3 regions of the Exiguobacterium sp. E17S genome follow, and region 2 is predicted to be linked to each of the others. Evidence: riboswitches for the same ligand, from Rfam matches in the RefSeq annotation. Region 2 holds a riboswitch; each other region holds the start of a gene.
The links. A riboswitch is a leader RNA that binds a small molecule or an ion and turns the genes downstream of it on or off. The one in region 2 is predicted to bind lysine.

Region 1: linked by a shared signal. The riboswitch ahead of AC3B4V_RS14115 (aspartate kinase) and the one ahead of AC3B4V_RS09565 (amino acid permease) in region 2 are both predicted to bind lysine.
Region 3: linked by a shared signal. The riboswitch ahead of AC3B4V_RS13230 (Na+/H+ antiporter NhaC family protein) and the one ahead of AC3B4V_RS09565 (amino acid permease) in region 2 are both predicted to bind lysine.

Annotation. Positions count from the first base shown of each region.
Region 1 is NZ_JBYLRU010000005.1:89,815-97,857, reverse strand. It holds gene AC3B4V_RS14125 (argininosuccinate synthase) at 1-102, shown strand, start outside; gene argH (argininosuccinate lyase) at 99-1,469, shown strand; lysine riboswitch at 1,540-1,717, shown strand; gene AC3B4V_RS14115 (aspartate kinase) at 1,830-3,029, shown strand; gene AC3B4V_RS14110 (aspartate-semialdehyde dehydrogenase) at 3,043-4,035, shown strand; partial or broken gene dapA (4-hydroxy-tetrahydrodipicolinate synthase) at 4,053-4,933, shown strand; gene dapB (4-hydroxy-tetrahydrodipicolinate reductase) at 4,930-5,676, shown strand; gene dapD (2,3,4,5-tetrahydropyridine-2,6-dicarboxylate N-acetyltransferase) at 5,663-6,370, shown strand; gene AC3B4V_RS14090 (branched-chain amino acid transaminase) at 6,396-7,328, shown strand; gene alr (alanine racemase) at 7,325-8,043, shown strand, end outside.
Region 2 is NZ_JBYLRU010000002.1:62,568-70,610, reverse strand. It holds gene AC3B4V_RS09570 (solute:sodium symporter family transporter) at 1-980, opposite strand, end outside; gene AC3B4V_RS09565 (amino acid permease) at 1,131-2,612, opposite strand; lysine riboswitch at 2,744-2,932, opposite strand; gene AC3B4V_RS09560 (MarR family winged helix-turn-helix transcriptional regulator) at 3,099-3,554, shown strand; gene AC3B4V_RS09555 (diguanylate cyclase) at 3,693-4,784, shown strand; gene AC3B4V_RS09550 (TetR/AcrR family transcriptional regulator) at 4,827-5,381, opposite strand; gene AC3B4V_RS09545 (HlyD family secretion protein) at 5,624-6,280, shown strand; gene AC3B4V_RS09540 (DHA2 family efflux MFS transporter permease subunit) at 6,293-7,984, shown strand.
Region 3 is NZ_JBYLRU010000004.1:159,926-167,968, forward strand. It holds gene rlmN (dual-specificity RNA methyltransferase RlmN) at 15-1,088, opposite strand; gene AC3B4V_RS13205 (ABC transporter permease subunit) at 1,213-2,019, opposite strand; gene AC3B4V_RS13210 (ABC transporter ATP-binding protein) at 2,016-2,900, opposite strand; gene AC3B4V_RS13215 (methyltransferase) at 2,910-3,569, opposite strand; gene AC3B4V_RS13220 (heme oxygenase) at 3,659-3,979, shown strand; gene AC3B4V_RS13225 (uracil-DNA glycosylase family protein) at 4,104-4,841, shown strand; lysine riboswitch at 4,934-5,112, shown strand; gene AC3B4V_RS13230 (Na+/H+ antiporter NhaC family protein) at 5,224-6,807, shown strand; gene htpG (molecular chaperone HtpG) at 6,873-8,043, opposite strand, start outside.

The DNA.
Region 1 (8,043 bases), on a different contig from region 2:
GACGCGTTCGATCATGAAGCAGCAAAAGGCTTCATCAAATTACACGGACTTGCCGTTTCGACTCATGCGAGCGTACATCGTCAGGCGGGTGTAACGAAATGACCAAACTCTGGGGTGGACGTTTTACGGAAAGTGCTTCCGCTCAAGCGGAAGCCTTCGGAGCATCGATCACGTTCGATCAAAAATTAGCGAGCGTCGATTTAAAAGGCAGTCTCGCACACGCGCAGATGCTATTTGAACAAGGGATCCTCGCTCAAGACGAGTGGACACAAATCGAGCAAGGACTGAAGCAACTGGAAACGACGTTAGCGGATCATGTGTATACGCTAGCAGATGAAGACATTCACATGAATCTCGAGCGTCTATTGACGGAACAGATTGGTCCGGTTGCAGGAAAACTGCATACGGCACGGAGCCGAAATGATCAGGTCGCAACGGATTTACATCTATGGATGGAACAACATGTTGAAGCGTTGACGACGGCATTACGCGAGCTCCAATCGGTTATCACGGAACAAGCTGAGCAACATATCGAGACGGTCATGCCAGGTTATACGCATTTGCAACGGGCACAACCGATCTCGCTTGCCCATCACTTGCTCGCTTATTTCTGGATGTTCGAACGTGATGTCGAACGGTTGACGGATAATCAAAAGCGGATCCGGAAATCACCGCTCGGGGCAGGCGCGCTCGCGGGGACGACATTCCCAATCGATCGTTTCCGTTCTGCCGAGTTGCTCGGTTTTGAGTCAATCTATCCGAACAGTCTCGACGCTGTCTCCGACCGCGATTTCGTCATCGAATACCTCGGGATCGCCTCGACCGTCATGATGCATCTCTCGCGTTTTTGTGAAGAAATCATCATCTGGGCATCGCAAGAATTTGGCTTCATCGAGTTGTCTGATGCTTTCTCGACAGGATCGAGCATGATGCCACAGAAGAAAAATCCTGATTTCGCTGAATTGATTCGTGGGAAAACGGGGCGCGTCTACGGCAATCTGATGGGCTTCTTGACGACGATGAAGGCATTACCACTCGCTTACAACAAAGACATGCAAGAGGATAAGGAAGGGGTCTTCGATACAGCAGATACCGTTCTCCAATCCGTTCAAATCTTCACCGGAATGATTGAATCTGCGACGTTTAAGACCGAAGCGCTCAAGAAGGCGACAATGCAAGACTTCTCGAATGCAACGGAACTCGCTGACTACCTTGTAACGAAAGGCATACCGTTCCGGGAAGCGCATGAAATCGTCGGCAAAGCCGTCCTTTACTGTGTGCAGAACGGTTGTTTCCTGAAGGATTTGAACCTCGAGACGTATCAAACGTTCCATCCTGATATCACAGAAGACGTCTATCCGCTCCTCGATCCGGTTCAAGCGGTAGCACGCCGGACTAGCTACGGCGGGACAGGGTTTGCTGCCGTGTTGGAGCAACTCGAACTCGCGAAACAGCATCTTGCGAATTGACGAATTTTGAAAAAAAACAGTCAAATGACTGGATTTAACAAAAGATGTCTGCTATAACTGTAACTAACAACCGACAGATAGAGGCGCGGATGACATGAGTAGCATCATTCTTGAAGGCAAGCATGCTGAATGATGTGAAAGGGGAAGTCCGCCGAAGTGAACGAGAAGATGCTTCTTCTTGTTTGCTGGTACAACGGTTAAGATCCGTTGTACTGCCGAAACCGATGTTTCGGAGCGCTATCTTACGTAAAAGAACGAATGACTTTGTCTTCGTTTGTCCGATCGTGATAACGACGGGCCGTAGGAACGCTCCTACCGGCCCGTCGTTTTTTTCTGTATCGGGACAAAGGAGATAGGATTGTGACAACTGTACTTAAATTTGGTGGAAGCTCGGTTGCGACTGTCGAACAGATTCAGTCTATTGCGAATTATTTGAAGAGTCGCGCAGCCGAAGGTGAAAAACTCGTCGTCGTCGTTTCGGCGATGGGCAAGATGACAGATTCTTTGATCGCTCAGGCGCAAGCCATCACGGATCGCCCCGAGCGAAGAGAACTCGATCGACTGCTTGCCATCGGAGAAGAACAGACGATTTCATTACTCAGCATCGCCCTCAACTCGCTCGGTGTCAAAGCGTTATCGCAAACAGGCGCTCAAGCAGGAATCAGCACGATGGGCGTGCATACGAAAAGTAAGATCAAACAGATCGATGGAGATCTGTTACGACAAAAACTCGAAACGTACGATGTCGTCATCGTCGCCGGATTCCAAGGTGTCAATGAACTCGGTGATGTCACGACGCTTGGACGGGGTGGGTCGGATACAACGGCAGTTGCCCTTGCGGCAGTCCTTGATAAACGGTGCGAAATTTATACCGATGTCGACGGTGTCTATACAGCTGATCCGCGAATCCATGCCGCCGCTCAACCGATTCCACATATCTCGTATGATGAGATGATGGAAATGAGCGCCCTCGGGTCGAAGGTCATGGAAATGCGGAGTGTCGAACTAGGAAAAAAATACGGCGTACACATCTTCGTCGGGAAAACACTTGAATCGAAAAGGGGAACATGGATCATGGAAGCGACGGAAACAATGGAACAAAAAGCGGTGACGAGTGTCAGTGTGACGAAGAACGTCTTGACGGTATCAATCAAACACGTACCGCAAACGAATGCAGCAGTAGCCGATATCTTCGAACTGTTATCCAATCGCCACGTCAACATCGACATGATCAGTCAAACGACGTTCGACAGTGACATTTTCTTATCGTTCTCATGTCCACTCGATGAGGAAGAGTTCCTCGATGAAGCATTGAAAGACATCATGGATCGCTTCACGACAGTCAAGGTCGATCGCCATAATCAACACGCGAAATTATCTGTCGTCGGAATCGGGATGCGGGATGCAACAGGTGTCGCTTCGAAATTGTTCGCAATCTTCCGAGCAGAGAACATTCCGTTCTATCAAGTTACGACTTCAGAAATCAGCATCTCATACACGATTGCACAAGCAGATATTGAACGGACGGTTGCAGCGATTGCAAACGCGTTCGAGTTATAAGGAGGGAAACAGGATGTATCATGTAGCAGTCATTGGAGCAACCGGCGCCGTCGGTCAAAAAATGTTACAAGTACTAGCCGAACTGGACTTCCCGGTCAGCCGCCTGTCCGCTTACGCTTCTGCTCGTTCAGCAGGGAACACGGTACAGTTCAAGGGAGAAGCCATCACGATCCAAGCGCTGACGCCAAACATCACGGAAGACGGGATCGATGTCGCGTTGTTCGCAGCGGGCGGAACGATCAGTGAGCAATATGCCCCGTTACTAGCTGAAAACGGAACACTCGTCGTTGATAATTCAAGTGCCTTCCGGATGCAGGAGACGATTCCACTCGTCGTGCCAGAAGTCAATCCGCAAGCGATTCAAGCAACGGACCGCTTGATCGCAAATCCGAACTGTTCGACGATTCAATCCGTCGTCGCTTTAGCACCGCTCCAGTCACTAGGATTCGAACGCGTCAACTATACGACGTATCAGGCCGTATCCGGTTCTGGTCAAAAAGGAATCGAGGATCTAGCGCGTGGAGCACGTGGAGAAGAGCCCGTCAATTATCCGCATCCGATTCACGACAACATCTTGCCGCATATCGATGTGTTCCTTGAGAACGGTTATACGAAAGAAGAGCAGAAGATGATTGATGAAACACGGAAAATCTTCAATCTTCCAGCATTACCAGTCAGTGCGACATGTGTCCGGGTTCCGGTCACGAATTCTCACTCGGTTGCAATCAACGTCACGTTTACACAACCGACGACGGTTGCAGCGATCCGTGAAGCACTTGAAAACGCACCTGGCGTCGTCCTCGTCGATGATGTCGCGAATACGCGCTATCCGATGCCACTTGACGCGAGTGGGACGGACGATGTCTATGTCGGACGAATTCGACAAGATGATAGTCTCGCGAATACGTTCCATCTTTGGTGTGTAGCCGACAATATTCGAAAAGGTGCCGCCTCGAATGCCGTACAAGTCGCACGCCAAGCCATCGAACAGTCGATTCATTCATAAAAAAGGAGGAGTTCTTCATGTTCAAAGGAGCAGGTACAGCGCTCGTCACACCATTTAATGAAGCAGGCGAGTTGGATTTACACGTATTTGAACGCTTAATCGAGCAACAACTCGCAGCAGGAATTCAGGCACTTGTCGTTGGAGGGACGACAGGAGAAGGTTCGACACTGACAAACACGGAATTCGAACAACTCCTGACGACTGCCGTTCAAGTCACGGCAGGGCGAGTGCCCGTCATTGCCGGAACGGGTTCGAACAATACGGCAGCGACGATCGAGAAAACATTACTCGCAGAACGCCTCGGTGCGGACGCAGCGATGCTCGTCACACCGTATTACAATAAAACATCGCAAGCCGGTCTCATTGCACACTTCACGGCGGTCGCTGATGCAACAGAATTACCAATCATGCTGTACAACGTTCCGTCGCGGACAGGCGTTGCGATCGCAGTCGAAACAGCAGTGACGTTAGCACGTCATCCACGCATCCAAGCCTTTAAGGAAGCGAGTGGAGATGTCAGCTTCATGGGTGAACTGATGGCGGCGATTCCGGAAGACTTCGCGGTCTTCTGTGGAATGATGATCAAATCCTGCCGTACATGGCATGGGGCGCACAGGGTGTTATTTCAGTTCTCTCTAACCCGTACCCAGCAGAGACACAAGCACTTGCTAAGGCGTTACTAGGGCAAGATCTCGTCACGGCTCGCCGGATTCAGGCAGACTTGTTACCGGTCATCGGTGCCTTGTTCAGTGACGTTAATCCGATTCCAGTCAAAGCATCGCTTGAAGAACTTGGCTTTGCTGTCGGTGCGCCGCGCTTGCCGCTCGTCCGTCAATCGGAAGCAGGACACGCGCATTTACTCGAAACGATGCGGGCTTACAAAGGAGTGGTTCGATGAAACTCGCGTTACACGGTTACGGGGCGACAGGACAATACGTCGTCGAACTCGCACCACAAAGTGTCGTAGCGATCGTTGACCGGACGAAGTCATCCGATACGATCGCTTCATATGCGGAGCTAACAGAGATGGCAGAGACGGTCGATGCGATCATCGACTTCTCGCATCCGAGTTTGCTACCGGATCTGCTCGCATATGGGCTGGCGACAAAAACACCACTCGTCATCGCGACGACTGGTTTTTCGGAGGCGGAACTGGCATCGATCAAGGACGCTGCAAAAGAAATTCCGATCTTCCAGTCGTACAATATGTCGTACGGCATCGCGATGGTGCAGCAACTGCTGAAGACACTCGTACCACTAGCAGGAGCGTATGACATCGAATTGCTTGAGAAACATCACAACCAAAAAGTCGATGCGCCAAGCGGAACGGCTGAGTTGTTATTGCAAACGATTCAGACGGTACGTGACGTCACACCGGTATATGATCGGTCACAGACGCGGCAAAAGCGAGAGACGAACGAGATCGGGATGCACGCGATGCGCGGTGGAACGATCTTCGGAGAACACGAAGTCTTATTCGCAGGTGTCGACGAATTGATTGAAATCAAACATACGGCGTTATCGAAAAAAGTATTTGCTTCTGGTGCGATCAAAGCAGCTGAAGCACTCATTCAAAAAACAGCGGGACTCTATACATTAGAGACGCTCTACACACAGGAGGATTCACATGTTACTCACTGATGCTTACGAAATTGCTAAATTCATTAAAGATGCTAAAAAACAAACACCGGTAAAACTGTACGTCAACGGCGATTTAGCGGGCTTGACGATCGAAGGCGCTACTGCATTCGGATCAGATGAATCAAAGATTTTCTTCGCGGATGCAGGACTTGCGGCTACTTTCTTAGAAAAGTATTCAGATCGCATCACTGATGTTCACGTGGAGTATGACCGTCGCAACAGTGCGGTACCAATGCTTGATACACGTCACTTAAATGCGCGCATCGAGCCAGGTTCATGGATTCGTGATCATGTCGTCATCGGTGACAACGCAGTCGTCATGATGGGTGCGATCATCAATATCGGTGCATCAATCGGAGATGGTACAATGATTGATATGAACGCTGTCGTCGGTGCACGTGGGACGATCGGGAAAAACGTTCATGTCGGTGCAGGTGCCGTGGTCGCGGGTGTCCTCGAACCACCTTCAAAAACACCTGTCATCATTGAAGACGGTGTCTTGATTGGTGCAAATGCAGTCATTCTTGAAGGCGTCAAAGTCGGCAAAGATGCCGTCGTCGCTGCTGGTAGTGTCGTCACAGAAGACGTACCTGCTGGAAGCGTCGTTGCCGGAACACCTGCACGTGTCATCAAACAGAAAGATGCGAAAACAGAAGAGAAGACGCAATTGGTGGATGATTTACGTTCACTCTGATTGACGTCGAAGAGGAGGAAAACACATGGCAGTGGATACACAGTATGGAGAAGCAATTTGGTTAGATGGAGTCTTTCATGATCCGAAAGATGCGAACACGAGCGTCATGTCACATGCGATTCACTACGGTAGTGGATTCTTTGAAGGAATTCGTGCATACGCGACACCGGACGGACCGGCGATTTTCCAATTGAAGGAACATATCGAGCGTCTCTTCCGCAGTTGTGCGTATTACCACGTCACGATTCCGTATACGGTGGATGAACTCGTTCAGGCGACGATTGATCTAGTTGCGAAAAACGGATTCGAATCTTGTTATATCCGTCCATTCGTGTTCCTCGGTACGCCATGGCAAGCATTGATGGCGAAAGATACGACGGTTCATGTCGGCATCTCTTGCTGGGAGCTTGGGGAATACTTCGATAAAGGCGCTGGCATTCGTGCCAAAGTTGCATCTTACCGCCGCGTCTCATCAACGATGATGCCGATGCAAGCGAAAGCGGCTGCGAACTATATGAACTCACAACTCTTAAAAGGTGAAGCGATCCGTGATGGATTTGATGAAGCTATCGCGCTCGACATGAACGGTAACGTCAGTGAAGCGAGTGTTGCGAACCTCTTCCTTCTTAAAAACGGAACGATTCATACACCGTCACTTGATTGTTCAGTACTCGACGGTATCACACGCCAAGTCATCATCCGTTTGGCACAAGATCAAGGCTATCCTGTCGTCGAACGTCACATCGGACGCGATGAGTTATATGTCGCAGATGAGATCTTCTTAACAGGAACAGCTGCTGAAATCACGAGTGTCGGTGAAATCGATCATATCTCCATCAACGGCGGAACACGGAACGTCGCAGATGAGTTGCTCGATCTTTACCGTCAAGCTGTCACAGGTCAATTGCCGCAATATGCGGATTGGTTGACGTATGTGACACCAGCTGTCGCAGAATGACGACGCGTACACTCGTCACGATCGATCGGAAGGCGGTGCGACAGAACGTCGCATCGGTCTTCGCTCGGTCACGTAAACGTATTTTTGCCGTGGTCAAGAACAATGCGTACAACTTAGGCATGCTCGAGATGGTCGAAACGCTGATGGCGTCTGATGTGCATCACTTTGCTGTCGCCGAGTTGTATGAAGCTATTGAAATCAAAACGAATTTTCCAGACAGTTATGTACTGGTGATGAATCCGACGGAGGATTTTGAAACAGCACGACGTTTCGGAATTGCACTCGGTGTCTCATCGCTAGAATGGCTCGCCCTAAACAGTAAACAGCTGCAGGGAATCGAGTTACATTTGAAGATCAACGTCGGGATGAATCGTTTTGGTGTCAGTTCGCTTCAAGAGGCGGAAGCTGTTCTTGCGCTTGCGCAAGCAGATTCGCTCGCTTTAACAGGTTTATATACACACTTTCCGCTTGCCGATGAGCCGGATGCGGATCACGATGGACAAGTCGAACGTTTCGTCGCCATTGCCGATGTGTTACGAAAGCGCCATACGTTTACGTATATGCACTCGGAAAACAGTGCGACGATCGTCAAACACGATCCGCGTCTCGCATTTTGTAATTATGTCCGTCCTGGAATCTTCTTATTCGGCTATTCACCGATTGAAAAGATGGACTGGCTCGTTCCTGCGCTACGGATGACGACGGAGGTCGTTGA
Region 2 (8,043 bases):
TCCGTAATGAGACGAGGATATGATAAATCACCGCTCGTTAGTGTGTTCCCATACAAGTGATAGGCAATGATCCCAGGAATCAGCATGAAGATTGGAACTAATAACTTCAAGAATCCTGTCATGAGGACGCCCTTCTGTCCTTCCTTCAAATCTTTTGCCCCGAGCACACGTTGAATGACATATTGATTGAGTGACCAATAAAATAAGTTCGCAAATAGGATACCCGTGAAAATCGAGAAGAACGGAACGGCATCGGTTGAGCTTCCAATTGCGTTCAACTTCTCCGGTTGAACGGTCGCAATCGTCTTCATCCCTTGAAGTAAATTCCCGTCACCCAGTGCAATAAAGCCAAGCACCGGAACTAAGAATCCGACGAAGACAAGCCCGATCCCGTTCAAGGTATCCGAGACAGCCACCGCACGTAGCCCTCCAAAAATCGCATAAATTGCTCCGATGATCCCGACGACCCAGACGACTAACCAAAGGGATTGCGTATAACTGAGACCAAAGAGTTCCGGAACATCGAATAGCTGCAAGACAGCAATCCCACCTGAATAAAGCATCGAAGGAATCGTGACGCACATATATCCGAGCAAAAAGAGTAATACTGTCATCCGGCGAACCGTCTCATCATACCGGTGACTTAAGTATTCCGGTAATGTCGAGATACCAAGCCCGAGAAACTTCGGGAGCAGATAGATGGCCATGATGATGGCAGCAAATCCCGCCGTGACTTCCCACGCCATACTCGACATGTTCCCCATGAAAGATTGTCCATTTAGTCCAATCAACTGTTCTGCCGACAAATTCGTCAGCAGTAGTGATCCGGCAATGAAAACGCCACTTAGCCCTCGACCTGCTAAGAAGTATTCATCGACGCCTTGTGTTTTTCCACGCGTCAATCGGTAGGATATGTAGGCAACGAGCAACATGAAAAACGCTGCAGAACCTAATGTAAAAAATAAATCAGATGTAGTCATGCGTCTTCCCCCTATTTTTTATTCATATTTTCTATTTTTGAATATGTATTCATTGATTCCTTTTTTATACTTTTTCAAAACTATATTTTAGAAAACGTTTTCATTTAAGAGAATAAAAAACCACCTTCATTCTAGAAGGTGGTTCACATATTACGATTGACGTGGATGTTCCGGGAAGTCCATCTCGTCATAACGAACGATCGACGTTCGATTTTTGAATTTATGTCCTAACCAGAAGGCAAGGAATAATGGAATACCAACATACGTTGCGGCAATTCCGACCCAATCGATTTGATCCGCGAGGAATGCGGCATAGTTTTGACCGACGATGACGAGGAAACAAAGACCGAATGCGAACAGCGGACCGAATGGGAACGCTGGTGCCACATATGGTAAGTCTTTCAACGAGTGACCTTGTGCAAGGAATCCTTTACGGAAACGATAGTGACTGATTGCAATCCCGAGCCATGCGATGAATCCTGTCATACCGGAAGCATTGAGTAACCACAAGTAGACTTGTCCACCAAACATTGACGTCAAGAAACAGAGGGCACCGATTGCTCCTGTTGCGAGCAAAGCGTTACGCGGTACACCGTTTTTCGATACTTTCGCGAACAACTTCGGTGCATCTCCTTGGCGAGCAAGCGTATAAAGCATCCGAGTCGAAGCATACATACCTGAGTTTCCGGCAGATAGAACAGACGTCAAGATGACGGCGTTCATGAGTGCTGCTGAAAAGGCAAGACCCGCTTTTTCAAAGACGAGCGTAAACGGACTAACCGCTACGTCCGTAATGTCATTCGAAACCAAGTTTGGGCTCGTATACGGAATGAGCATTCCGATGACGAAAATCGCGAAGACGTAGAAAAGCAAGATGCGCCAGAAGACTTGTTTGACTGCTTTTGGAACATTCTTTTTCGGATCTTCCGATTCACCCGCGGCAATCCCGACCAGCTCCGTTCCTTGGAAACTGAATCCGGCAACGAGAATGATACCGATGACGGCAGGAATCCCACCGACGAACGGCGCATCGCCAAGAGCAAAGTTTTTAAAGCCAACCGGTGGCTCTGATGTAAAGACACCAAAAATCATCGCAACACCGACGACTAAGAAGACGATGACGGTAACGACTTTAATCATCGCAAACCAATACTCCGCTTCCCCAAATCCTTTAACGGAGAAGTAGTTCAAGCCGATCATGAGTAAGAGGAACAAGGCACTGAAGTAAAATCCAGGAACATCCGGGAACCAATATGTCATGACGATTTGTGCTGCGACGAGCTCGACTGCGATCGTGACTGCCCAGTTGTACCAGTAGTTCCAGCCGAGCGCAAAGCCGAATGATGGATCGACGAATTTCGTTCCATAGGTCGAGAAGGATCCGGCGACCGGCATATACGCTGCCATTTCACCAAGACTTGTCATGAGGAAATAGACCATCAGACCAACGATTGCATATGATAGGAGCGCTCCACCTGGTCCTGCTGCTGCGACGGAAGCACCGGACGCAATGAAGAGTCCTGTTCCGATCGCTCCACCGATGGCGATCATCGACATATGACGGGCTTGTAATCCACGTTTTAATCCTTCTGCTGTCGAATCTGTTGTTTGTTTCACATCTAGATTGTTCATTTCGTTCGCTTCTCTCTTTAATAAATTTTTGAGAGGACACTTTTTGAATGAAAAAACAAAAAGCGCCCTCATCTTCCAGATGGAAGATGAGAACGCAACATAATAAAATGGATGCGCCTCATTCTACCGTCGTGAAAGATAGCTCTCCACAAGTAGGTGATACCCGACTTGTGACAGTATTAGACCTATTTGATCTAATCCCAATCGATCATCTTCAAAGCGATGATTGATTTCGGCAATTCTTCCTTTCAGGTCACCTCATCTGTCGCTTGACGACATCCGTAACCGTACTCTTAAGAACTGCAACCTCCATCCCACTGGTTGAGTGAGAACTGAATTAAGTTAGTTATTACTACGCCATATTACACAAAACGCCACGAAATTGTCAATTGCCTTTTTTCGAATCTGGGGTAGTCGATGGTAAAAATCCGATATGTTTAGTACACTAAATGGTAGAAGTCCACTGAGAGAAAGGATGCTGCTTGCATGCCACAGGAACGTGATTTGCTAACTTATCGACTCGAGGAACAAATGCGTGTCATTCTTCGTACCCTGCGACGTGAACTTAACCGGCTATTTGAAGGAACGGCGACCCGGAGTGAGTTTTTCATCTTACGAAGCCTTTCAGAAAATGGTCCTCAGCGCCCGACGCTTCTTGCGGAACAATTTGAGCTCGCGACGAGTCAAGTCACTGCTTTGACGGATAAGCTGTATAAACAAGGATATGTCACACGGACACGTTCGACGGAAGATCGTCGTTCAATCGTACTCGCTTTGACGGAGGACGGGGAACGTGCATTTCGGGATCTCGAAATCGTCCGGAAAAACTATTTACAAGACCGCTTCGGTACATTGACGGAAGAAGAGCTCGAAACGATGGTTCATGTCTTTGATAAAATTTTACAGACGATGGATGAGGATACCCTTACTTCATCTTCTTAAAAACGGTAGATTTTCTACCGTTTTTTCTATTTTGGTCTAAAGATTTCCCTCTGTCTAACCGTTATCTACTTGAGTATACTGGAAGTATATATATGGAAATCTGTTAGCTGGGGGAGTTGGGAGGATTTGTTGTCCATCATGAATCAATTCATCATTAACTTTTGTCTACTGTTCACAACGATTACTCTCTTGTTCTTACCGTTTCGGAATCAACCGCGTATTTCATTGAACTCCAAATGGAGCATTCGACTTATACTCGGAGCAGTCTCTGGTCTGATTGCGGTCTTATTAATGTTCAATGGGATCCAAATCGATGTCGCCCGTGTTGATTTACGTATCGTTCCCGTCGCGATCGCCATGCTGTTCGGTGGTTTCCCAAGCGCCATCGTTGCAGGAGCAATGATCATCGGGACACGTTACTTTTTAACACCAGTTGATCAAATGGAAGGATTTTATTTATCTACGCTGATCATCGTCTTATTCATCACGACGATTGGGATCATTCGTCGATTCGTCCATGTCTCGATTCGTCATTTTCAACTTATGGTGTTGGTCGGTATTCTCTATTCGTTACCCGCCATCTACATCTTGACGCACAGCTGGTCGACATTCTTTAAAATCTCGATTGCGTACGTCTTCTTTAATTTATTAGCTGGCTTTGTTGCCTTTCGATTACTGACGGAATTACGCCGTCACTTCGAAAACATCCAGTATCAGCAGAAACTCGCCATGACGGATGCTTTGACAGGGCTCGCCAATCGCCGTCGTCTGGATGACTCGCTATCGCTTGTCGGTTCGACCGATCAAGGCTATTCACTTGTGCTCATCGATATCGATTTCTTCAAGCATGTCAATGATACATATGGTCATGATGCGGGCGATGATGTGTTACGCCAACTCGGCATGACTCTCGCTTCCTTGACGCGTCCAGACGACCTCGTCGGACGGTACGGTGGTGAAGAATTTTTAATCATCTTACCAAGTACTTCGGCGAAAGAAGCGCAAAAAATAGCAGAACTAGCTCGGCTCACGGTCGCACGTAACCTGTTCCCGACAGCAGATGTACCTGATCTACAAATTACGATCTCACTTGGGATTTCACATTCCAGTGGTTCGCATACGTCACTTGAAGCATTACAACAGGCAGATAAAGCGTTGTATTATTCAAAAGAAAGTGGACGGAATCGGAGTACGATCTATACGAAAGAACTCGCATTCCGACAGGCTTAAACTGATTGGACACTTCCGCAGGGAAGTGTCTTTTTTACGTCCTCATTCCGTCTCTTTAGGAAAACCGATACTCTCAACCGTTCCAAAGACGATCATCCGACTTAATTGTTCTGCCATATACTCTGATGAATACGGTCGACCGTTTCGTAACCAAGAAATCAACAATCCCAACTGTCCACCAATGACATAGTTCAATAATAAGTCCCGATCGACGAACGTAGCTTCTTCTGTGATTTGCGGTCGAAACACAATTCGATAATTCTCTTTCAAAGTATCGAGAAAACGAGAGATGAACGTTTTGATCGGTCCTTGAACGAGCATCGTCTGATAGAATAGTTCATTTTCTTCGATATGAATGAACAAACGAGCAAAATAGCGACTCACCTGCTCGACTGTCGGAAAGACAGTTCCTGTACCCGTGATCCGAATTGCTTGTTCAAGTGCCTTCATTTGCTCCTCAACGACTTGGTCGAGCAAGTCATACTTATCTGTATAGTGTGCGTAGAAGGTCGAACGATTCACACCTGCTCCATCCGTCAACATTTTAACAGTAATGCTCGAGAAGCTGTGCGTCTTCAGTAAACGAAATAATTCCATTGTAATACGGTCACGTGACGTTTTGGTCGGGGATCACGGCTCTCATTCATCCATATTTCACTCCTTTTTCACCATCTTTTCATTAATGAATCCGTTATCATCTATTTTTCCAACATTTTGTCGGAAATTGTCGGTTGTTTGTTAGCTAACGTTCCATATAATTAACTATATTAATTACTCCTCCCCCCAGAGGAGTACTTTTTTTGAATCGATTGTACACAAGAAAGGATGCTAACACACCCATGAGTATGAAAAAATTATTGATCATCAATATCGTGACACTCATCGTTTTAATCGGTGGTGGTGTTGTCGGATACTACTATTACGATCAAGCAACGAGCTATGTCAAAACAGACAATGCGAAAATCGACGGTAAGATGATAACGGTTGCGAGCCCAAGCGCTGGTAAATTAACAGACTGGTCTGCGAAAACAGGCGAATCACTTGCCAGTGGCGCAACAGTCGGACACGTCATGACGGCACAAGCCGGACAAAAACCGACGGATCTCTCGGTTTCAATGCCCTCAAAAGCAACGATCGTTCAGTCGATGGCGACAAAGAACGGCTTCGTCGCAGCAGGTACACCTCTCGCATATGGTTTTGACTTAAACGACCTTTGGGTCACAGCGAACATCGAAGAAACAGAAATCGATGAAATCAAAGTCGGACAAACAGTGGATGTTTACGTCGACAGCTACCCGGACACGACACTTTCTGGTGAAGTCGAGCAAATCGGTATGACGACGGCTTCCACGTTCTCAATGATGCCTTCTTCAAACGGAAACGCGAACTACACGAAAGTCGCACAAGTCATTCCAGTTAAAGTATCACTCTCGCAAGAAAAATCACTCGACATTCGACCTGGTATGAATGTGACCGTCCGCATTCATAAGGATTAAGGAGGGACGTTCATGTCTACTACCTTCTTGTTCGGATACAGTGCGTTCACGATTCTGATCATCATCGGCGTAAACTGGATTGCCCGTCGAAGTCGCTCATCCGACACGGCACTGGCGACGGACGGACCGACACTTGAGGAATCCCTCGAGACGGAACCGACGATGACCGTGACACCACCAGTCGCAGCACCTTCTAAACAGGTATCGACTGAAAACGTCAGTATTCCGAAAGTACTGACGGTCTTACTCATCGGTATGTTCATTGCTATTTTGAACCAAACGTTGATTAATGTCGCGTTACCAGTTCTGATCAATGACTTCAACGTGTCGACGTCCACTGCCCAGTGGTTGACGACGGGCTTCATGCTCGTTAACGGGATTTTGATTCCGATCAGTGCCTTTTTGATGCGAAGCTATACGTTCCGCCAGCTGTTCCTCGCTTCGATGACACTGTTTTTCTTCGGATCGGTCATCTGTTCGATGGCAATGAACTTCCCGGTCATGATGATCGGTCGTGTCGTTCAGGCAGCGGGGGCTGGTATCTTGATGCCACTCGGATCAAACGTCTTCATGACATTGTTCCCACCGCATAAGCGCGGTGCTGCCATGGGAATGCTCGGAATCGCGATGATTCTGGCTCCTGCTGTCGGACCTACGATCACGGGATATGTCATCCAAAACTATGACTGGCACGTCATGTTTTATGCGATGTCCTTCTTTGGATTAGTGACGTTGTTACTCGGTACGGCTTGGTTCCGCCTGACGCAGCCACTCTCGAAACCTTCTTTTGACGCACTGGGCGTCTTATTCAGTACGATCGGATTCGGGAGTCTCCTTTACGGATTCAGTGAAGCCGGGAATGACGGCTGGGATAGCCCGATCGTCATCAGCACGATCGTCATCGGCTTAATCGGAATTGCTGCTTTTGCGATGCGTGAGCTGTCGATGGAAGATCCGATGTTGAATATTCGTGTGTTGAAAGTACCGGAATTTTCGTTCACCCTCTTCATCAACGTCATCGTCACGATGGCGTTGTTCGGTGGGATGTTACTTTTACCGATTTACCTTCAAAGCATTCGCGGTTTTTCACCGGTCGATTCAGGTCTTCTCCTTTTACCCGGATCACTAATCATGGGAATCACCGGACCGATTGCCGGTCGTTTATTTGACCGTTTCGGTATTCGTCCGCTCGCTATCTTCGGTTTGACGTTGATGACGTACGGGACATGGGAATTGACGCAATTGAACATGGATACGTCGTATTATTCCATCATGGGCATCTACATGCTTCGGTCATTCGGTATGGCATTCATCATGATGCCGATCATGACTGCCGGTATGAACGCTTTACCGATGAAGATGATCCCGCATGGAAACGCGACCCAAAACACACTTCGTCAAGTCGCCGGCTCCATCGGAACGGCAATTCTCGTCACCGTCATGACCCGTCAAACGACGGCTCACTTGGCAGACGACGCGAATCAGTTTACGACGCTCGACCCGACGCTTTCACAACATTTAAACGATCTTGGACAACAGCTGGGTAGCTCACAAGCCGCTTCAACGAGTTGGTTTACGATGTTGACGAAACAAGCGACGATCCAAGGGATCACCGATGCGTTCTGGATTGCGACCGTCTTATCTGCGCTTGCACTGATTCTGTCCTTCTTCTTGCACGGAAAAAAAGAACCGAATCTGGATTGATTGACGAAAGGGACTGACTCAAAAGTCAGTTTCCACAAAGGTAAGGGTGGCAGAATGAT
Region 3 (8,043 bases), on a different contig from region 2:
AGAAGCCCAACGAATTATTTGGATGCTACTTTATCTTTTTTGATTTGCTTACTACGTAATTGACCACATGCCGCATCGATGTCTGTTCCATGCTCGAGACGAACACCACAGTTCAAGCCGTTCTTTTTCAACGTATCGTAGAACGTCGTGATATCTTCAGACGTACTGCGCTGATATTGACCGTGCTCATCGACCGGGTTGTACGGAATCAAGTTGACATACGTCAGGTGACGTTTGTCTTCGAACAGTTTCGCAAGTTCGACTGCGTGTTCCTTTTGGTCGTTGACGCCACGAAGCAAGATGTACTCGATCGTGATTTTACGGTTCGTCGTTTGAACGTAATAATCGATCGCTGGCATCAATTTCTCAAGCGGGATCGCCCGGTTGATTTTCATGATTTGCGTACGCAATTCATTGTTTGGTGCGTGAAGCGAGATGGCTAAGTTGACTTGGAGTTTCAAGTCAGCGAACTTGTAGATCTTGTCTGCCAAACCACTTGTTGAAACCGTGATATGACGTGCACCGATCGCAAGACCATTGTGGTCCTTGATGACGTTCAAGAAGTCAACCATGTTGTCGAAGTTATCGAACGGTTCACCGATACCCATGACGACGACGTGGCTGACACGTTCTTCGTTACCGACTGCATCGAGGTGATGTTGAACGTTCATGATCTGCTCAACGATTTCGCCTGCTGACAAGTCGCGGCTCTTCTTGATAAGACCACTTGCACAGAAGCTACAGCCGATGTTACAGCCGACCTGTGTCGTAACACAGACAGAAAGACCGTATTTATGACGCATCAAAACCGTTTCAATCAAGTTGCCATCATATAATTTGAAAAGGAACTTGATTGTTCCGTCTGCTGATTCTTGCTTGACCGCTTCTGTCATCGAGTCAATCGTAAAACTCTGATCTAACAACTCAAGGCAATCCTTGTTGACATTCGTCATTTCCGCGAAAGTCGTGACACGTTTACGGTAGAGCCAATCCCATACTTGTTTGGCACGGAATGGTTTGTGCCCTTGATTCGATAACCATTCTGTCATCTGCTCAAGCGTTAATCCATAAATGGATGGTTTATTCATTTCGAAAGACCTCATTTCTTTTTCCAGAACTACAACATTCCTTTATCTTAGTAAAAATCAGCGCGTGACGCAACGTTCAAATCCTAAATGTTCACTTTCTGTAAAGTTTTTGCGCCACTTTTGATCAAATCGACAGACTCCGACGTCCGAATTGAACAACTGCTCCAGTCAAGAACACAAGACAGAGGACAAGTAAAAGAATGGAATGAAGAAGAAAATGATCCGTTCCTTCTAGTAATTGCGTCGTATTGAATAAGGAGAAGACGGATAGATAACGGAGCCACTCCGTCTTGTCACTTAGTTCCGACAGAATCGTCAAGACGATCGATAGGACAAGCACACTACCAGCAAGCGAAAAAGCACGACGTTCTTCGTCAAATAACGTCGCAACGAATAGCGTAAAGGCACCGATCGCGAAGAGTAACAATAGCGCATTGAGTTGAATCCGCCATAAGATGACGTCATTGATCGAAATATCTGTCATCCACCAGTCGGATACCATCAAGACAAGTCCATTCAGTCCTACGAGAACCATACTTGCGATACCCATGACGATCGCAACAGCAAACGTATACGCATTCCGGGTGATCGGGGCTGCTAGATAGACGATCAGCTCTCCATTGTCGATTGGTCGCGCAACGAGTCGCGCTGCTAATGAGAGCAAGAATAGACTCGCAATGACTTGAAAAATCAGTCCATAATAGTTTCCCCCGAGCAGATCCAGTACATTCTCGAACCCTGTCACCTTATCGTATTGAAATGCTTTTAAGACTTCCGGAGGTAACGCTTCTAGTTTTGCTTCTAGTAAACCGGTCTTCATCATCGATGGATAAAGCAACGCAAGCATCAATAAGTAGAGACTCGTTCCAATCGCATAAGCAAGCACGGGCTTTCTAACCTGCTTGAATAAAGAGCGGATCAGCAATATCACGACGATTCCTCCTCTCCATAATAATGCAAGAAGACCTGTTCTAAATCATCTGCTGACGGACGAATCAGCCGTACATCGTACTGCGTTAAATAAGCGATCGCCTGATTCAAGCTTAGCGTCTCATCCGTTTGAAAACTGACTTCTGTCCGCTTCGGTTCAACACCGACTTGCATCGCGAACTGTGCTGCTTCCACCTCCGTTCGGAAGACGATCGTGTACGTCTTTCGACTCGATCGAACCAACTCATGAATATCCGATTCGACGATGATGCGCCCTGTTTTGATTAAAGCCGCTCGATCGCACGATTTTTCCATCTCCGGAAAATGGTGTGAACTCATTAGAATCGCTTTTCCAGCATGCTTCTCCTGTTCGATCCACTCTAAAAAACGCTCTTGCATCAAAGGATCGAGTCCACTGGTCGGCTCATCAAGTAGATAGACGGGTGCATCCTTCATGAAGCAACCGACAAGTGCCAATTTTTGTTTCATCCCTTTTGACATCTTGCGGATTTTCGTCTTCGTCTCAAAAGGAAATCGTTTCAACAACAGTTGTCGCCGTGCCGGATCGCTACCGTGTAGTCGTTGCATCAAATCCAGCATGTCTGCTCCCGTCATGTCTCCAGGTAAACTAATCTCCCCTGGCAAATAACCGACCAATTTCTTCACTTCTTTACTTTGATTCCAGCAATCAAAACCACCGATCGTCGCCTTTCCACCATCCGCCGCCAGTAGTCCCATCAAATGTCGGAGTGTCGTTGATTTTCCAGATCCGTTTGGTCCGATGAAACCGAATATCGTACCCGGATCAACTGTAAAACTGACATCGAATATCCCACGCCCCGGCGCAAATTCCTTCGTCACATGCTCCAAACGGATCATCATCCGACCTCCCTATCTTTTATTTCTTTCCTCACTGTATTCATACCCGTTTTGAAGCAGTTTGTTCGGATCAAAGCGATAGATGACGAACCGCTCGTCATGATTTTTTTCATAGAGGTCTCGTAATCGAATCTCATCGATTTGCTCGAATAAGGTATGGCGCTCCAAGTACTCCCGGTATTCATCGGTCGGGTAATACAAGATGAGATCAACCGAACGCGGGGAACGTTCGACCGAACTTAAAATGTGATCGATCACTTTCATGAAAATTTGTGAAGAGAATGGATTAAAGAAATAAAACTTATTCGCCTCATCCGGAATGGTATACTGCTCGGCATACGTCTGTTCGAATCGCAAACTTCCGGAACGCCGCTTCCGTCGACCTTGGTAGTTCGCCATATTCCGAAGTGCGTCCTCGTAAAATTGTCCGTTCATCTCGATTCCGATGACGGAACAGTCAAAACGATCGTGTAAGTAAAAGTTTAAACGCCCTTTCCCACACCCGAAATCGATGACAGTATCCTCTTTTTGAAACGGATAGGTTTCGCATAATTCGCTGAGTGCCGCATAAGGCGTCGGTTCATAGCGATTGTAGTGACTAAACACACCATAAAGGTGTTGCATCTCAATGGTCTCAATTCGTAATCGTTGATCATATTCCTGTTCATTCATCGTCTTTTGTTCCTTCTTTCCGGCATTCTTTCCCTCATCGTACTATACTAAAGAAGTACGTTACTCGTTTTTTGAAAGGGGATTTTATGATGATCGTCGTTACGAACCGGATTAAAGTCAAAAAAGGGATGGCTGCAGCTCTCGCTCCTCGTTTTACGCGTCCAAGTGGACTTGATACGATGGACGGATTCATCCGTGTTGAGGTCTTATTGACGCAAAACATCGAAGAACACGATGAAATGAACGTCAACATGTACTGGGAAGATATGAAGAGTTTTCAAGCGTGGCGGGAGAGTGACGATTTCAAAGCGTCACATAGTCGACCTGCGAGTAGTGAGGCAGGAGAATCGCCAATGCTCGGCAGCGAGATTCTGACATATGAAGTCGCTTCGGTCAAAGAACGCGCATGATGCACGAAAAGGACTCGTATCGAGTCCTTTTTTATATACCTATACACAAATAGTGAAAGGGTCGAATTGTCACAAATGGTATTATTTGTTATCATAGTGCCATTACAGAGAGAGAGGGTCCTTCATGAATTCATTAACTATATTTGAACAAGCCATTCGTAGCTTACCTGACGATCGTACGTTACGACGTGATGAATTATGGACGGACGATTTTTTATTGCAACAGGAGAACGAGCTGACCGTCTATTACTCTCCGATTGGCGAATATGTCAATACTGAAGCAAAAGTCGTCATCATCGGGATCACACCAGGTTTTGAACAGATGCGAATCGCTTTCGAAGAAGCGACGGATGCCCTCCATCATGGTGTTTCATTAGAAGAGACGGCACGCCTCGTCAAATATACAGCAAGCTTTGCTGGAACGATGCGACGTAATCTCGTCCAGATGCTTGATACACTCGAGCTTCCAGCATTACTCGGAATTGAGACGGCTACTAGCTTATTCCATCAACATCAGAAATTATTGCATCCAACGTCACTGTTAAAGCAACCCGTCTTTTATCGCGAAAAGAATTACTCGGGTCATCAACCGAAAATTAGTCGTAGTCCTTTGTTAAAACATTACGCGGAAGAACACTTCGTCGCTGAGATCAATCAGTTACAAAAACCAGCGTTATTGATTCCACTCGGTCGGGTCGTCGAGACGCAAGTCCGTGGATTGATTCATGATGGACGAATCGAACAGCATCAGCTTCTTTCCGGCTTCCCTCACCCATCTGGCGCGAACGGTCATCGAAAAAAACAATTCGAGGAAAACCAAGCCTATTTGATGAAACAGCTCATTCAACATTTTGCTGAATAAACAACTTTATCTTAAATTATCAGAATATATGGTTGAATCGCTTCTGAAATACATGATAAAGTGTCCATAAGAACAGAATATGACTATTCTATCGATGAGGTAGAGGCGCGATTTCAATCAGTACTTGGTCCGAGGATGACAACGAAGACGACTACAGGAAAGGTGACATCGCCGAAATGACAGTATGTGTCGAGCATATCGTCGTTGGTCGATTCGGGAAACACCCGATCGATTGCCATACATAACAATTGTATGGAGCGCTCCAATTCGGCTAAGAAAGACGCATCCAGCGAGGGTGTCGGCTTTGTTGCCGGTGCCCTTGCTTTTTTTGTGCCGCGGGGTCTCATCTTTAAGCCATTTATTAAAGAGGAGGATATTTTTCATGGTCAACTATTCAGATTCCATTATTGCCCTTGTACCTGCTTTACTAGCTATCTTATTAGCCATCTTTACCCGAAAGGTCGTTCTTTCGTTAGGTGTCGGCATTCTCGTCGGTGCCCTGTTACTCCACCGTTTTAACCCGATCGATACGGTAACCTATCTCGGCAAGAATATCTTCAGCCTCTTTTGGGCGGACGGTGCCTTAAACGAGTGGAACGTCTTATTGCTTGTTTTCTTGTTATTGCTCGGCGTCCTTTCCACATTGATTCAGACATCAGGTGGCGCTCGCGCTTTCGGTGAATGGGCTTCTACGCACGTCAAGACAGCGCGTGGTGCACGCTTAGTTGCCTTTGGACTCGGTATCCTAATTTTCATCGATGATTACTTCAATAGTCTCGCTGTCGGCAACGTCAGTCGTCCGTTAACGGATCGCCGTGGTGTCTCACGTGCGAAGCTTGCCTATTTGATTGACTCAACAGCTGCGCCTGTTTGTGTCATCAGTCCGCTTTCGAGTTGGGGCGCATTCATCATCTCTATCATCGCCGGTATCTTAACGACGCACTCGATTACGGATTACTCAGCGTTTAGTGCCTTTATGATGATCGTTCCAATGAACTTCTATGCGATTTTCGCATTACTTTTAACACTTTACATCGCTTACTCTGGCGTCTCTGTTGGACCGATGAAACAGCATGAACGCCGTGCCGCGAATGGTGAACTTTTTGATGCGTCAAAAGGAACACCGATGGGAATGGCAAAAGAGGTCAACGAACATACGAACGGAAAAGTCCGGGATCTCGTCGTTCCAATCGTCGTTCTCGTCATTGCTACGATCAGTGCGTTACTCGGAACAGGTGCTCAGGCACTTGCAGCCGACAACCGCCCGTTTACTTTAATCGGTGCATTTGAGGCAACGGACGTCACCCGTTCCCTCGTCGCAGGTGTCGTCATTAGTTTGATCGTTGCCTTCCTGATGCTTATCGGTCGGAAAATTCCGGGCCGCGATTACCGTGCAAGTATTGTCGCTGGTATGCGTTCGATGTGGCCAGCAGTCGTGATTCTGTTATTCGCTTGGACGATCATCGCTGTCATCGGTGATATGAAAACCGGTGACTATCTCGCGAGCTTCGTCAGCAACTCGATTTCTGCTTCGTACTTGCCATTCTTATTATTCTTGATTGCCGGCTTGATGGCATTCTCAACAGGAACAAGTTGGGGCACATTCGGAATCATGTTGCCAATCGGTGCGGATCTCGTCATGGCTGTTGATGCCTCACTCTTGTTACCGACGCTTGCTGCTGTTCTTGCTGGATCTGTCTTCGGTGACCATTGTTCACCGATTTCCGATACGACAATCCTAAGTTCGACAGGGGCTGGATCCCATCACATCGATCACGTTACGACACAGTTACCGTATGCGCTAGTCGGTGCTGTTACTGCGGCAGTCGGTTATTTAGTCATCGGTTTCACCGAGTCTTCAGTCTTCGGTTTCATCGGAGCCTTAGTTACATTCGTACTCTTTGTCGTCGTTTTGAACGTTCTCTCAAAAAAAGGTGAAACTGCTTCTGATTTACAAACAGATTAATGTAACACTGTACGAGAAAAGGCATTGGATGCGCGCATCCAATGCCTTTTTTACATCTATTCGTTTCATACCATCAATAAACACACATCATTCGCGAACGCTACTGGATCCTCGAGTGGAAGCCCTTCGACAAGCAATGCTTGTTGATACATCAGTTTTGTATAGCGCTCGAATTTCGAACGATCGTTTTGATATGCCGTTTCAAGAGAGTGGAACACTGCGTGTGACGGATTCAATTCAAGAATCTTGACCGCTTCTACCCCTTCGTTATTCGGCATCGCCTTCAGGATTTTCTCCATCTCGATCGAGACGGCGCCGTCCGTCGCAAAACAGACGGGATGCGATTTGAGACGCGTTGAGGCTTTGACTTCCTTGACTTGTCCACTTAGCACTTCCTGCATAGCTTGGAACATCTCTGCTTGTGCGTCCGTCGTCTCCGCTTCTGCTGCTTCAATCCCTAAATCGCTGCTTGTGACCGACTTGAACGTCTTCTCGTTATACGTCACGAGCATCTGAATCGCGAACTCATCGATCTCTTCCGTGAAGTACAAGATATCATACCCTTTATCACGAACGAGCTCGGATTGTGGTAATTTATCCAGACGATTCGTACTCTCACCAGCAGCGTAATAGATATGTGCCTGATCTTCCGGCATCGCTGCGACGTATTCTGCGAGTGTGATCAACTTCTTCTCCTTGGCTGAGTAGAAGAGGACGAGGTCCTGCACCTGTTCTTTATGCATGCCGTAATCATTATACATACCGAACTTCAGCTGACGTCCGAACGCTTGATAGAACGTTTCGTACTTCGTACGATCCTCGCGCAGAAGTGCTTCGAGTTGTGTCTTGATCTTACTTTGGATGTTTTTCGCGATCAATTTCAATTGACGATCGTGCTGCAGTAACTCACGCGAGATGTTGAGCGATAAGTCTTCCGAGTCGACCATCCCTTTGACGAAACTGAAGTGATCCGGCAACAAGTCGCTGCATTTTTCCATGATCAAGACACCGTTGGCATAGAGTTCAAGACCCTTTTCAAATTCCTTCGAATAATAATCGTACGGCGCTTGCTCCGGAATGAATAAGATCGATTGATAACGAACAGCGCCGTCGACACTGATATGAATGTGTTTCGCCGGTGTGTCGAAACCATACCGCTTCTCTTGGTAGAAGTTCGTATAGTCTTCGTCTGTCAGTTCCCGTTTGTTCTTCCGCCAGATCGGCACCATGCTGTTG